Regions from separate parts of the Oryzomicrobium sp. genome, predicted to be linked through region 1. Evidence: predicted binding sites of a transcription regulator. Region 1 holds the regulator's gene; each other region holds the start of a gene.

What was found. The regulator sigma-54, encoded in region 1, starts transcription at its own class of promoters, with help from an activator protein. The targets are predictions, from matches to a motif close to TGGCACGCTTNCTGCTNA.
Region 2: a site for sigma-54 is predicted at 2,050-2,067, ahead of V7Z98_RS04980 (TorF family putative porin). Genes of this name have one in related genera too.
Region 3: a site for sigma-54 is predicted at 1,848-1,865, ahead of flgB (flagellar basal body rod protein FlgB). Genes of this name have one in related genera too.

Annotation. Positions count from the first base shown of each region.
Region 1 covers NZ_DAISLS010000004.1:16,789-20,779, forward strand. The annotation lists gene recA (recombinase RecA) at 1-8, shown strand, start outside; gene recX (recombination regulator RecX) at 27-473, shown strand; gene lptB (LPS export ABC transporter ATP-binding protein) at 478-1,254, shown strand; gene V7Z98_RS04335 (RNA polymerase factor sigma-54) at 1,334-2,839, shown strand; gene hpf (ribosome hibernation-promoting factor, HPF/YfiA family) at 2,852-3,172, shown strand; gene ptsN (PTS IIA-like nitrogen regulatory protein PtsN) at 3,427-3,912, shown strand; gene hprK (HPr(Ser) kinase/phosphatase) at 3,881-3,991, shown strand, end outside.
Region 2 covers NZ_DAISLS010000004.1:163,164-167,154, reverse strand. The annotation lists gene V7Z98_RS04995 (YifB family Mg chelatase-like AAA ATPase) at 1-770, opposite strand, end outside; gene V7Z98_RS04990 (YceI family protein) at 767-1,384, opposite strand; gene V7Z98_RS04985 (accessory factor UbiK family protein) at 1,392-1,637, opposite strand; gene V7Z98_RS04980 (TorF family putative porin) at 2,113-2,979, shown strand; gene glnK (P-II family nitrogen regulator) at 3,000-3,338, shown strand; gene V7Z98_RS04970 (ammonium transporter) at 3,352-3,991, shown strand, end outside.
Region 3 covers NZ_DAISLS010000012.1:32,384-36,374, reverse strand. The annotation lists gene flgE (flagellar hook protein FlgE) at 1-165, opposite strand, end outside; gene V7Z98_RS12765 (flagellar hook assembly protein FlgD) at 236-919, opposite strand; gene flgC (flagellar basal body rod protein FlgC) at 956-1,363, opposite strand; gene flgB (flagellar basal body rod protein FlgB) at 1,399-1,815, opposite strand; gene flgA (flagellar basal body P-ring formation chaperone FlgA) at 2,030-2,725, shown strand; gene flgM (flagellar biosynthesis anti-sigma factor FlgM) at 2,897-3,208, shown strand; gene V7Z98_RS12740 (flagella synthesis protein FlgN) at 3,218-3,715, shown strand; gene motD (flagellar motor protein MotD) at 3,848-3,991, opposite strand, start outside.

The sequences.
Region 1 (3,991 bases):
AGGCCTAAGGCCGGCCCCGGGAGCGCATGGCGCCGACCGAACGCTCCCTGCGGGAACGGGCCGTCGCCCTACTCGCCCGCCGCGAACATTCCCGGTCCGAACTGGCGCGCAAGCTGGCGCCCCACGCGGAAAGCCGCGAGGAACTGGACCGGCTGCTCGACGAGCTGGCCGCCCGCAAGCTGCTCTCGGACGACCGCTACGCCGAGATGCGCGTGACGGTGCGCGCCGGCCGCTACGGCAACCAGCGGCTGCGCCAGGAGCTGGCGACGGCCGGAGTCGACGACGCCACCATCGCCACCGCCCTGGCCCAGGCCGACGACGAGTCGTCCCGGGCCAAGTCGGTCTGGCAGAAGAAATTCGGCACCCCCGCCGCGGATGCGGCGGAACGGGCCAAACAGATGCGTTTCCTCGCCCAGCGGGGTTTTTCCATGGAGATCATCCGCCGCGTCGTGCGCGGCCTCGATGACGAATGACCGCATGAACGCCGCCACCCTCACCTCCACCGCCCCGGCCCAGCCGGCGCCGGCCAGCCAGAGCCGCCTATCTGCCCACAACCTGCAAAAGCGCTACAAGAAGCGCACCGTGGTCCACGACGTGTCGTTCGACGTGGCCAGCGGCGAGGTGGTCGGCCTGCTCGGCCCCAACGGCGCGGGCAAGACCACCTGTTTCTACATGGTGGTGGGCCTGGTGGCCGCCGACGGCGGCGAGGTCTACCTGGACGAGGCCCGGCTGACCCACCAGCCGATCCACCAGCGTGCCCATCAAGGCCTTTCGTACCTGCCCCAAGAAGCGTCGGTGTTCCGCAAGCTGAACGTGGCCGAGAACATCCAGGCCGTGCTCGAACTGCAGAACCTGCCCGAGGACGAGGTGAAGAACCGCCTCGAATCCCTGCTCGACGAGCTGCACATCGGCCACCTGCGCGGCACCCTGGCGGTGGCCCTGTCCGGCGGCGAGCGGCGCCGGGTCGAGATCGCCCGGGCCCTGGCCACCAATCCACGCTTCGTGCTGCTCGACGAGCCCTTCGCCGGGGTGGACCCGATCGCCGTACTGGAAATCCAGAAGATCATCCGCTTCCTCAAGGCCCGCGGCATCGGCGTGCTGATCACCGACCACAACGTGCGCGAAACCCTGGGTATCTGCGACCGGGCCTACATCATCAACGAGGGCCGCGTGCTGGCCGCCGGTCGCCCGGACGAGATCGTGCACAACGACGACGTGCGCAAGGTTTACCTGGGCGAGCATTTCCGCCTGTGACCGCGACCCGCTCCATGCCCATGCTCCACCGCCCCGCCGCCGCGCCGCCCCATGAGGCAGCAGCCGGTTGCCGCTGCCGATGAAACCCAGCCTCCAGCTCAAGCTCTCGCAGCACCTGGCGCTCACGCCCCAGTTGCAGCAGTCGATCAAGCTGCTGCAGCTGTCGACCCTCGAGCTCAACCAGGAAATCGAGCAATACCTGCTGGAAAACCCCCTGCTGGAGCGGGAGGACGATTTCGAACCCGCCGCCCGCCCCGCCGAGCCGGGCTTTGCCGACGCCTTGAGCAGCGGCGAGCAGGCGGCCGACGGCAACGCCCAGGCGGAACGGGGCGAATCCGGGGAGAACGGCGAGTCCAGTGAATCCGGTGAAGGCAGCGACTACACCGCCGAGGGTGGCGACGCCGGCGTGGACGACGGCTGGTTCGCCGAGGGCAGCTTTCCCAGCGGCAGCCGCGACAACGACGGGGACGACGAGGGCGACGGCCAGGACATCCAGGCCGCCGTCACCAGTCTGAAGGACCACCTAAACTGGCAGTTGGGCCTGACCTCCCTGTCGGACCGGGACCGCAGCCTGGCCAGCTTCATCGTCGAAGCCCTGGACGACGACGGCTACCTGGACCAGTCCCTGGACGAACTGGGCGAAGCCCTGCCCCACGAGCTGGAGGTCGAGCCGGAAGAACTGGAGATCGCCCTCAAGCACGTGCAGAACCTGGACCCCACCGGCGTGGGCGCGCGCAGTCCCCAGGAATGCCTGGCCCTGCAACTGCGCGCCCGCCCCGCCGGCCCGGTGCGCAACCTGGCGCTGACCCTGGCGGAAAAGCACCTGGACCTGCTCGCCAACCGGGACTTCACCCGGCTCAAGCGCCAGCTCGGCTGCGACGACGAGACGCTGAAGGCGGTGCAGGCCATGATCATGGGCCTGGACCCGCGCCCGGGAGCCCGCTACGCGCCCCTGGAAACCCGCTACATCATCCCCGACGTGATCGTGCGCAAGGTGCGCAATCAGTGGGTAGCGAGCATCAACCCAGACGCCTTCCCTCGCCTGCGGGTCAACCGGCTCTACGCCGACCTGCTGCAAAAGCACCGCACCCGCGGCGAGAGCGGCGGCATGTCCGGCCAGTTGCAGGAGGCCCGCTGGCTGATCAAGAACGTGCAGCAGCGCTTTGACACCATCCTGCGCGTCTCCCAGGCCATCGTGGACCGGCAGCGCGCCTTCTTCGACCACGGCGAGGTGGCGATGCGCCCCCTGGTGCTGCGCGAGATCGCCGACATCCTCGACCTGCACGAATCCACCGTGTCCCGGGTGACCACCCAGAAGTACATGGCCTCACCCCGGGGTATCTTCGAACTGAAGTATTTTTTCGGCAGCCACGTGGCCACCGATACCGGCGGAGCCTGTTCGGCCACCGCCATCCGCGCCCTCATCAAGCAGCTGGTGGGCTCGGAAAACGCCAAGAAGCCTCTCTCGGACAACCAGATTGCTGACATCCTCGGCCAGCAGGGCATTGTCGTCGCCCGCCGGACGATAGCAAAATACCGGGAGGGGATGGGCATTCCAGCTGCCAATCTCCGCAAGTCCCTCTAAAGGAGTAGAACCATGAATCTGCAGATCAGTGGGCATCACCTGGAAGTCACTCCGGCGATCCGTGAATACGTGACCGGCAAACTGGACCGCGTCATCCGTCACTTCGACAACGTGATCGACGTAAGCGTGATTCTCTCGGTCGAGAAGCTGAAGCAAAAGGCCGAAGTGACCGTCCACGTGCGCGGCAAGGACATCTTCGTCGAGAGCGAGGATTCCGACCTGTACGCCGCCATCGACAGCCTGATCGACAAGCTGGACCGCCAAGTCATCAAGCACAAGCAAAAAATCCAGGATCACCACCGGGACGAGAAGAACATCCCCGTCGCCGAGTGATCTAACCAACGGATCGGCCGGGCCCCGCGGGGGCCCGCCGACTGTTCCCCTCACGGGCCCCTCGACCCTCGCTGCCCGGGGCGCAGCCCCCGTCAGCGCAACGACCGGAAATCCTGTATCCTCCCGGCCACGTTTCGCCCTTAGTCTCCGAGACCCCGGCCCGATTTCCTCCCGGCCCGCTCCGAATCCCATCGCCACACCGGTGGCACCGTGCATTCAAGGCTGGCCCGTTCAACGTCTCCGTGGATCGTCCGATGGAGCTCATCGCCAAACTCCTTCCTCTCGAAAACGTCGTCCTAGACCTGGAAGCGACCAGCAAGAAGCGGGTCTTCGAACAGGCCGGCATTCTCTTCGAAAACCGCAACGGCATTGCCCGCGCCACGGTCTTCGACAGCTTGTTCGCCCGGGAAAAGCTCGGTTCCACCGGGCTGGGTCAGGGCGTCGCCATTCCCCACGGCCGCATCAAGGGTCTCAAGGAAGCCGTCGGCGCCTTCCTGCGCCTGGCCGCGCCGGTGCCTTTCGACGCTCCCGACGGCAAGCCGGTGAGCCTGGTGTTCGTGCTCCTGGTGCCGGAACAGGCCACCGAGCAGCACCTGCAAATCCTGTCCGAACTGGCCCAGCGCTTCTCCGATCGCGGCTTCCGCGAACAGCTCGCCAGCGGCGGCGACGCCACCATCCTGCGCGACCTCTTCATCCACGGGGCACCCCATGCGCCAGATCAGCATCGCGCAGCTGTTTGAGGACCACCGCGACAAGCTCGACCTGACCTGGGTCGCCGCCAACGGCGCCAAACGTCATCTGGAACTCAAGGAGCGGGGC
Region 2 (3,991 bases), 150 kb from region 1:
GCCGGGTCGAACAGGCCGGCGGCGGACAGCAGGGCCGCCGATTCCAGGGCCTCGTCCTCATCCAGGGGCGGCAGGATGCCTTGCAGCCGGGCGGCAAGCATGGACTTGCCGGTGCCCGGCGGCCCCACCAGCAACAGGGCATGAGCGCCGGCGGCGGCGATTTCCAGGGCGCGGCGGGCGGCCGCCTGGCCTTTCACGTCGGCCAGGTCTGGATAAGCAGGCAGCGGCGCCGGGGCCACCGCCGGGGGCGCCAGGCTCGCCTGGCCGGTCAGGTGGGCGCACACCGCCGCCAGGGTGCCGGCGGCGAGCACGGCGCTGCCCGGGGCCAGCACGCCCTCGGCGGCGGAAGCGGCGGGCAGCACCAGGGCGCGCCCCGCGTCCCGGGCCGCCAGGGCCATGGACAGGCCGCCGCGCACCGGGCGCAGTTCGCCGGACAGGGACAACTCCCCCGCCAGTTCCACCTGGTCCAATCCCTTGGTGGGCAACTGGCCGGAGGCGGCCAGCAGGCCGACGGCGATGGGCAGGTCGAAGCGGCCCGAATCCTTGGGCAGGTCGGCCGGGGCCAGATTGACGGTGATGCGCCGGGCCGGGAAGTCGTAGCCGCTGGTGAGCAGGGCCGCCCGCACCCGCTCCCGGGATTCCCGCACCTCGGCCTCGGGCAGGCCGACCAGGGAGAAGGCCGGCAGCCCGTTGGCCACGTGCACCTCCACCGTCACCGGCGGGGCGGCCACGCCGGCCAGGGCGCGGCTGTGGACGAGGGCCAGGGTCATGGCACCGGGTCGCGGATGGCTTCGATCTGGATGGCGATCGCCACTTCGTCGCCGACGAAGGGCAGGTAGGCGGCCATGCCGAACTCGGAACGGCGCAGGCTGCCCCGGGCATTGGCGCCGCACACCGCCTGGCGGGTGAGGGGCTGGGTGCCGCAGGCGAAGTGGTCGATCACCAGGGACACGGGCCGGGTCACGCCGCACAGGGTCAGCTCCCCGTCCAGCCCTACCGGGCGGCCGTCGCGGAAATACATCTGACGGCTACGGAAGGTCAGGGTGGGGTAGCGCTCCACGGCGAAGAAGGAATCGCCGCGCAGGGCCTTTTCCAGGGCGTCCAGCCCGGTATCGACGCTGGCCGCCTCGATGGTCACGTCCACCTCGCCCCGCCCGGCCTCCCGGTCCAGGACCAAGGTGCCCCGGGTCCGGTCGAACCGCCCCCGTTGCAGGGAAAAGCCCAGGTGGCTGACTTCGAACTGGGGAAAGGTGTGGGCCGGGTCGATGGTGAAATGCTCCGGCGCCGCCGTGGCGGGGCCGATGGCCAGGGTCAGCGCGGCCAACAGCACCCCAGACAGGGCGCGCCCAGTAGCCCGCCGTTGCTCCCGGAGCGCGCCGGCCATGGCGGGGTCAGCCCTTGGCGCCGAGCTGCTTTTCCAGTTCGGCGACCCGGACTTCCAGGGCGTCGAGCTTTTCCCGGGTGCGGGCGAGCACCTGGCTCTGGATGTCGAATTCCTCGCGGCTGACCAGGTCGAGCTTGCTGAAGAAGCCGCTCATCAGGCTGCGCACGTTCTTTTCGATGTCGGCCGCGGGGGAGGCGGCGAACATGGCGCTCATGCGGTTGGAGAACTCTTCGAAAGCCTTCGGGTCTATCATGACAACATCCTTAAAAGAAGCATTGCGGCACTGTTTTTGAGTGTAGCACAGGGGGCCGTTTCCGCCCGCCGGCAAGCCTTGGCGGCCAATTTCGGGGCGGCGACGCCATGACGCGGTTTTTACGTGCCCGTCCTTTCTCTTGAGTCCATTTTTATTCCGCCCGGGGGATGCTCTGCCCGCCTTCCCGGCCCGCCCGGGAGGGCTGCCAACGTCGAACGGGCTGCCGGCCGGGGCCTTGCCGCGGCGGTGGAGAGCCTCTGTACCAGAGCCGGCAGAGCGTTATTCACCCCGCAACAGAGCTTCGCACCGTCATGGTGCGTATGCCATGATGTTCGCGCCGCAGCGGTGCGGATTCGTCTTCCAGCATACAAGCCAACGCAGCATCCGTTTGATTTTTAGGCACTTTCCAAACTGGCACAGAGCGTGCTCATACCGCGTTGTAGTTTTTTCACTTGCTGAGACAAAGGAGTCCAACATGCGCAAAACCCTTCTCACCGTTGCCGTCGCCTCCCTGGGCCTGGGCGCCCTGCCGGCCTTCGCCCAGTCCGCTGGCGATGCCGCAGCCCCCGCTGCCGACCCGGCCAGCCCCCATACCCTGACCGCCAACGTGGGCCTGTTCTCCAGCTACCGGTTCCGCGGCATCGACCAGACCAACGGTCATCCCGCGCTGCAAGGCGGCTTCGACTACTCCCACTCCAGCGGCTTCTACGTGGGCAACTGGAACTCCAACGTCACCTCCGGCGCCGGCTACCCCGGCGGCAACCTGGAGATGGACCTCTATGGCGGCTGGAAGCAGGCCTTCGGTGACTTCGGCGTGGATGTGGGCGCGATCCTCTACTACTACCCCGGTTCCGCCAAGGGTCCCCTGGTCGGCAAGACCGGCGGCGACACCGTCACCAACAAGGAACTGTATGTGGGCGGTTCGTGGAAGTTCCTCAGCCTGAAGTACTCCTACGCCATCGACGATTACTTCGCCACCAAGGGCATCGACTCGTCTGGCAACGCCACCGGCCGCAGCACCGCCGGCACTTCCTACCTGGACCTGTCGGCCAACTACGACCTGGGCAACGGCTGGGGCCTTAATGCCCACGTCGGCCAGCTGTTCTACCGGAACGTGAACAACGGCGACTACACCGACTGGAAGGTCGGCGTCACCAAGGACTTCAGCGGCTGGGTGGTGGGCCTCGCCTACGTGGATACCAACGCCAAGGGCAGCTGCAACAGCACCGGTGTGAATCCCTACTGCCTGGCCAAGACCGTCGATACCGACGGCAACGCCAGCACCAGCAAGCACGATGGCGGCAAGGCCACCGCCGTGCTGTCGGTTTCCCGCACGTTCTAACTTCACCGCAGAGGCACACCATGAAACTGGTTACCGCCATCATCAAGCCGTTCAAGCTTGACGAAGTCCGGGAAGCCCTCGCCGCCGTCGGCGTGCAGGGCATCACCGTGACCGAGGTCAAGGGTTTCGGCCGGCAAAAAGGGCACACCGAGCTGTACCGGGGCGCCGAATACGTGGTCGACTTCCTCCCCAAAGTGAAGATCGAAGCCGCCGTGCGCGACGAGATCCTCGACCAGGTGGTGGAAGCCATCGAGAAGTCGGCCTGCACCGGCAAGATCGGCGACGGGAAGATCTTCGTCTTCCCGCTCGAACAAGTCATCCGCATCCGCACCGGCGAAACCGGTGAGGACGCCCTCTAAAGGGAGTTCCACGATGAAACGGCTCTTTGCACGCCTCGGCCTCGCCCTGGCTCTGGTCGGAACGGTGGCGTTCGCCTCCCCGGCCTTTGCCGACGACAAGCCGGCCTCTCCCGCTCCGGCGGCCTCTGCACCCGCCGCGGCACCCGCTGCCGCGGCGGCTCCTGCTCCAACCACCGCCCCTGCCGCCGCTGCGGCGGCGGAAGCACCGGCGGCCGCTGCGCCGGCACCGGTGCCCAACAAGGGCGATACCACCTGGCTGCTGATGAGCACCGCGCTGGTGATGCTGATGTCCATCCCCGGCCTGGCGCTCTTCTACGGCGGCCTGGTGCGCTCGAAGAACATGCTCTCCGTGCTGATGCAGGTGTTCATGGTCTTCGCCCTGGTGACCCTGTTGTGGACGATCTACGGCTACTCTCTGGCCTTCACCGAGGGCAACGCCTTCTTCGGCAGCCTCGACAAGCTGTTCCTCAAGGGCGTGACGCCGGACAGCCTGGCGGCGACCTTCAGCAAGGGCGTGGTGGTGCCTGAAATGGCCTACATCGCCTTCCAGGGGGCCTTCGCCTGCATCACCTGCGGCCTGATCGTCGGCGCCTTCGCCGAGCGCATCAAGTTCTCCGCGGTGCTGCTGTTCATCACCATCTGGTTCACCCTGG
Region 3 (3,991 bases), on a different contig from region 1:
CACCTGCATCGCGCCGCCCCCGTTGAGGGCGTTGGCATAGACGTCGGCGAAGTGGGCGTTTGCCGCCTTGAAGCCGACCGTGCTCGCGTTGGCAACGTTGTTGCCGATCACATCCAGCGCCTTGGACGAGGCGGCGAGTCCACTCAAGCCTTGTTGGAATGCCATGTTCTAACTCCTGACTGATCGTTTTTACCGGGCTGCCGGCGCTTTTTGCCGGTCTGGATGGACGGCGGGCTTAGAGAATCTGGCGGACGTCGGAGAACGACACCTGCTGGGAGCCCAGATCCAGGTTGAATCCGGTACTGGTACGAACCAATGCAGTTACCGTGCCAAGTTGCAGCGCAGTGGCCTTGACGGCACTGCCGCTCTTGGAGGCCGTCACGTCGAAGGTGTAGCTGCCCTGGGGCAGCGCCGTGCCGTCGGCGCCCTTGCCGTCCCAGATGAAGGCGAAGCTGCCGGCGCTGTTGGCACCCAGCTCCTCGGTCGCCACGACCTGGCCGGTGGAATCCTTGATGTTGACCACCACCTTGTCGGCGGCGCTGCCCAGCTCGATCCCCGCCAGGCCACCGTTCTCGCCGAGCGCCAGGGTGTTGCCGCTGGTCAGCACGTTCTTGCCGAGCAGGGCGGCGCTCTGCACCCCCTGGGCATCCGTGAAGGCCGACATCATCTGCGCCATGGTGGTGTTGAGCTTCTCGATGCCGCTGACGGTGTTGATCTGAGCCAACTGGGACGTCATCTGGGCGTTGTCCATGGGGTTGAGCGGATCCTGGTTCTGCAGCTGGGTGGTGAGCAGCTTGAGGAACGTGGTCTGCATGTCGGAAGCGGTCGTGCTGGAACCGGACGACTTGGACCCGGACGAACTCGACGAGCCGCTTTTGTACGCAGCCAGGGGATCAGTGGAGGACTGGACGGTGGACATGGTGGTCTCCTACGTAACAGGGTATGGATGCGCGGCTTACTGGCCGAGATTGAGAGTGCGCATCAGCAGAGTCTTGGCGGTATTCATGACTTCCGCGTTGGTCTGGTAGGACCGGGAGGCGGAAATCATGTTGGTCATTTCCTCGACCACGTCCACGTTGGGCATGGTCACGTAGCCGTCGGCGTTGGCCGCCGGGCTGCGGGGGTCGTAGATCAGGCGGCCCGGGGCGGCGCTTTCCACCACCTGCTGCACCTTGACCCCCATGGAGGCCTGGGTGGAGCCCATCGGCACCGCTTCGAACACCACCTGCTTGGCCCGGTAGGGCTGGCCGTTGGCCGAGACCATGGAGTCGGCGTTGGCCAGGTTGCTGGCCACGGTGTTCAGGCGCATGGACTGGGCGGTCAAGGCGCTGCCGGCGATATTGAAGACGCTCAACATGCTCATGGTGATTATTCCTGTTCGTTGGCGGGCGCCGAAGGTCAGCCGTTGTTGCTCTGGATCGCCGACTGCATGGTGCGGAACTGGCCGGAGATGAAGGTCACGGCAGCTTCGTAGTGCAGGGCGTTGTCGGTGAAGGAGGCCCGTTCGGTGTCCATGTCCACCGTGTTGCCGTCCACGCTCGACTGCACGTCGCGGCGGTAGAGCACCGGGAAGGGCGACGGGCTGCCGGTGCCGGACAGGTGGCGAGTGTTGGTGCGGGCCAGATCGACGCCGCTATCCTGGCTCTTGCCGGCCACCGCATCGGCGAACACCGACTGGAAATCGATGTCACGGGCCTTGTAGTTGGGGGTGTCCGCGTTGGCGATGTTGGCCGCCAGGATCTGCTGGCGCTGGGAGCGCACGCCGAGCGCCTGGCGCTGGACGTTGATGAGCTGATCGAGTTTGCTGGCCACCACGGGAAACCTCGCTGGAGAAGACTGGCTTTTCCTTAGCGGATTTCATGCCAACTCCCTTCTTGCTCCGCCAGCCCCGGGAAACGCCGTGCAGGGCCGGGGTCACGGCCCGGGCGATGCCGCCGGCGCCGCTCCTATCCATGCCATCCGGCAAGTTTTGCCGGGGGCCCGCCCCTGGGGCACAATAGCCCTGCCCCGCCACTCCGATGCCGATCCCATGCCTCGTCTGCTCGCCCCGCTGCTCGTCTTCCTGTTAACCCTGGCATCCCTGCCGGGACATGCCCAGGGCAACGGGGTGGAGGCCGTGGTGTACAACGCGGTGGACCGCTTCCTGGCAACCCAGACCCAGGGGTTGCCCGGCCGGGTCAGCAGCAGCATCGGCACCCTGGACCCGCGTACCCAGCTCACCCCCTGCCCTGCCGTCGAGGCTTTCCTGCCCAACGGCGCCCGGCTGTGGGGGCGCTCCACCGTGGGCGTGCGCTGCAACGCGCCGGCCGGCTGGACCGTGTTCGTGCCGGTCACCGTCAGCGTGATGGGCAATTACCTGGTATCGGCCCGCCCCCTGGCCCCCAACCAGCCCCTCCAGGCCGCCGACGTGGCCCTGGCCAGCGGCGACCTGGCCACCCTGCCGGCCGGGGTAGTCACCGATACCGGGCAACTAGTGGGCAAAAGCCTGCGCAACGCCATCGCCGCCGGCCAGCCGATCCGGGCCGACCAGTTGATCGCACCGCTGGTGGTGCGCCAGGGCCAACCAGTCAAGCTGGTGTCCCAGGGGGCCGGCTTCTCGGTGAGCGCCGAGGGCACCGCCCTGTCGAACGCAGCAGAAGGCCAACCCGCCCAGGTGCGCACAGCCAATGGCCAGACCGTCAGCGGCACCGCCCGTGCCGGCGGGATCGTCGAAGTCAGCTTTTAACGCCCCGTTCCCGCCCGCTGTGGGTGAAATCGGCTACAATTCAAGCGGATGCATCTGCTTGATGCCCGGGCCCGGCAATGCGATTTGCAAAACGGCATAACAAAGGGCCTCAAGTTTCTCGCCGTTGTGCCGATAGAAGGATTTGCTAGGAAACTATTTCAGAGGCCCATCGTGAAAATCTCACCCTCTGCCACCCCACCGGCCAGTACCACCGGCAGCTACGCTGCCGGCGACGCGCGCGTCCGGCAGCAAACCCGTACCGAGGAAGCGCCGTCCGGCGAGGATGTGCGCGTCAGCCTGTCCCGCAGTGAAGAGGCCGCCAGCAGCGACAGCCCCTTCGACGCCGGCCGGGTGGCCGCCATCCGCCAGGCCATCAGCGAAGGCCGCTTCTCCATCAATTCCGGCGCCATTGCTGATCGCCTGCTCGCCACCGCGCGGGAACTGGTCCAGGGCAGCCCGGAACGGGCCGGCCGTCAGGCCTGATCAGTCCGAATGGCTACTGCCACGCCTCCCGCAGCCGCCACACCAGGTGAATTCGCTACCCTGCTGAGTCAGGAGGAGTCGGCCATCGGCCAGTTCGTCACCTTGCTGCAACAGGAGCAGGCCGCCCTCACCGCCGGCCAGGTCGACAGTCTGGACGCCCTGGTGGCCGCCAAGACCCCCCTGGTCCAGCAACTCAACCGCATCGCCGATGAACGCCGCTACCTGCTCCAGGTCGCCGGCTTCACCAATGACCGCGCCGGTTTCCACGGTTACCTGGAAGCTCACGGTACCGCGGAGATGCGCGCCGCCTGGGAACGCCTGCAATCCCTCGCCCACCAGGCCCAGGAATTGAATGGGCTCAACGGCCAGTTGATCTCCCAACGTCTGCAGGGGGCCAGCGGCGCCCTCCAGGTGCTCCTCCAGCGGCACCAGGCCGGTAGCGGTGTCTATGGTCCCGACGGCCAGAAGCAGGCCGGCACCGGCAGCCGCCTGATCGACTCGGTCTGAATTCGATCTGAACGGCGGCAGCGCAAGCGACCGGCGGCGATACTAGATGCCCCAACGGAAACGCCCTCTTGCGAGGGCGTTGTCATTTGCGCTGCTCCCCGGGGCCTACGACCGCCCCGGATTCTCTCGATTTCAGCGCCCCGGTTGTCCCCCTCCTCCGCCCAGGGCGGCCCCCACCGCCGAAGCGGCGGCAGGCGAAGTGGCCACACCGCCACGGCCTGCCGCGGCAGCGGCCTGGGGCTGCTCCGGTGGCGGTGCCAGGGGAGGCGCCTCCGG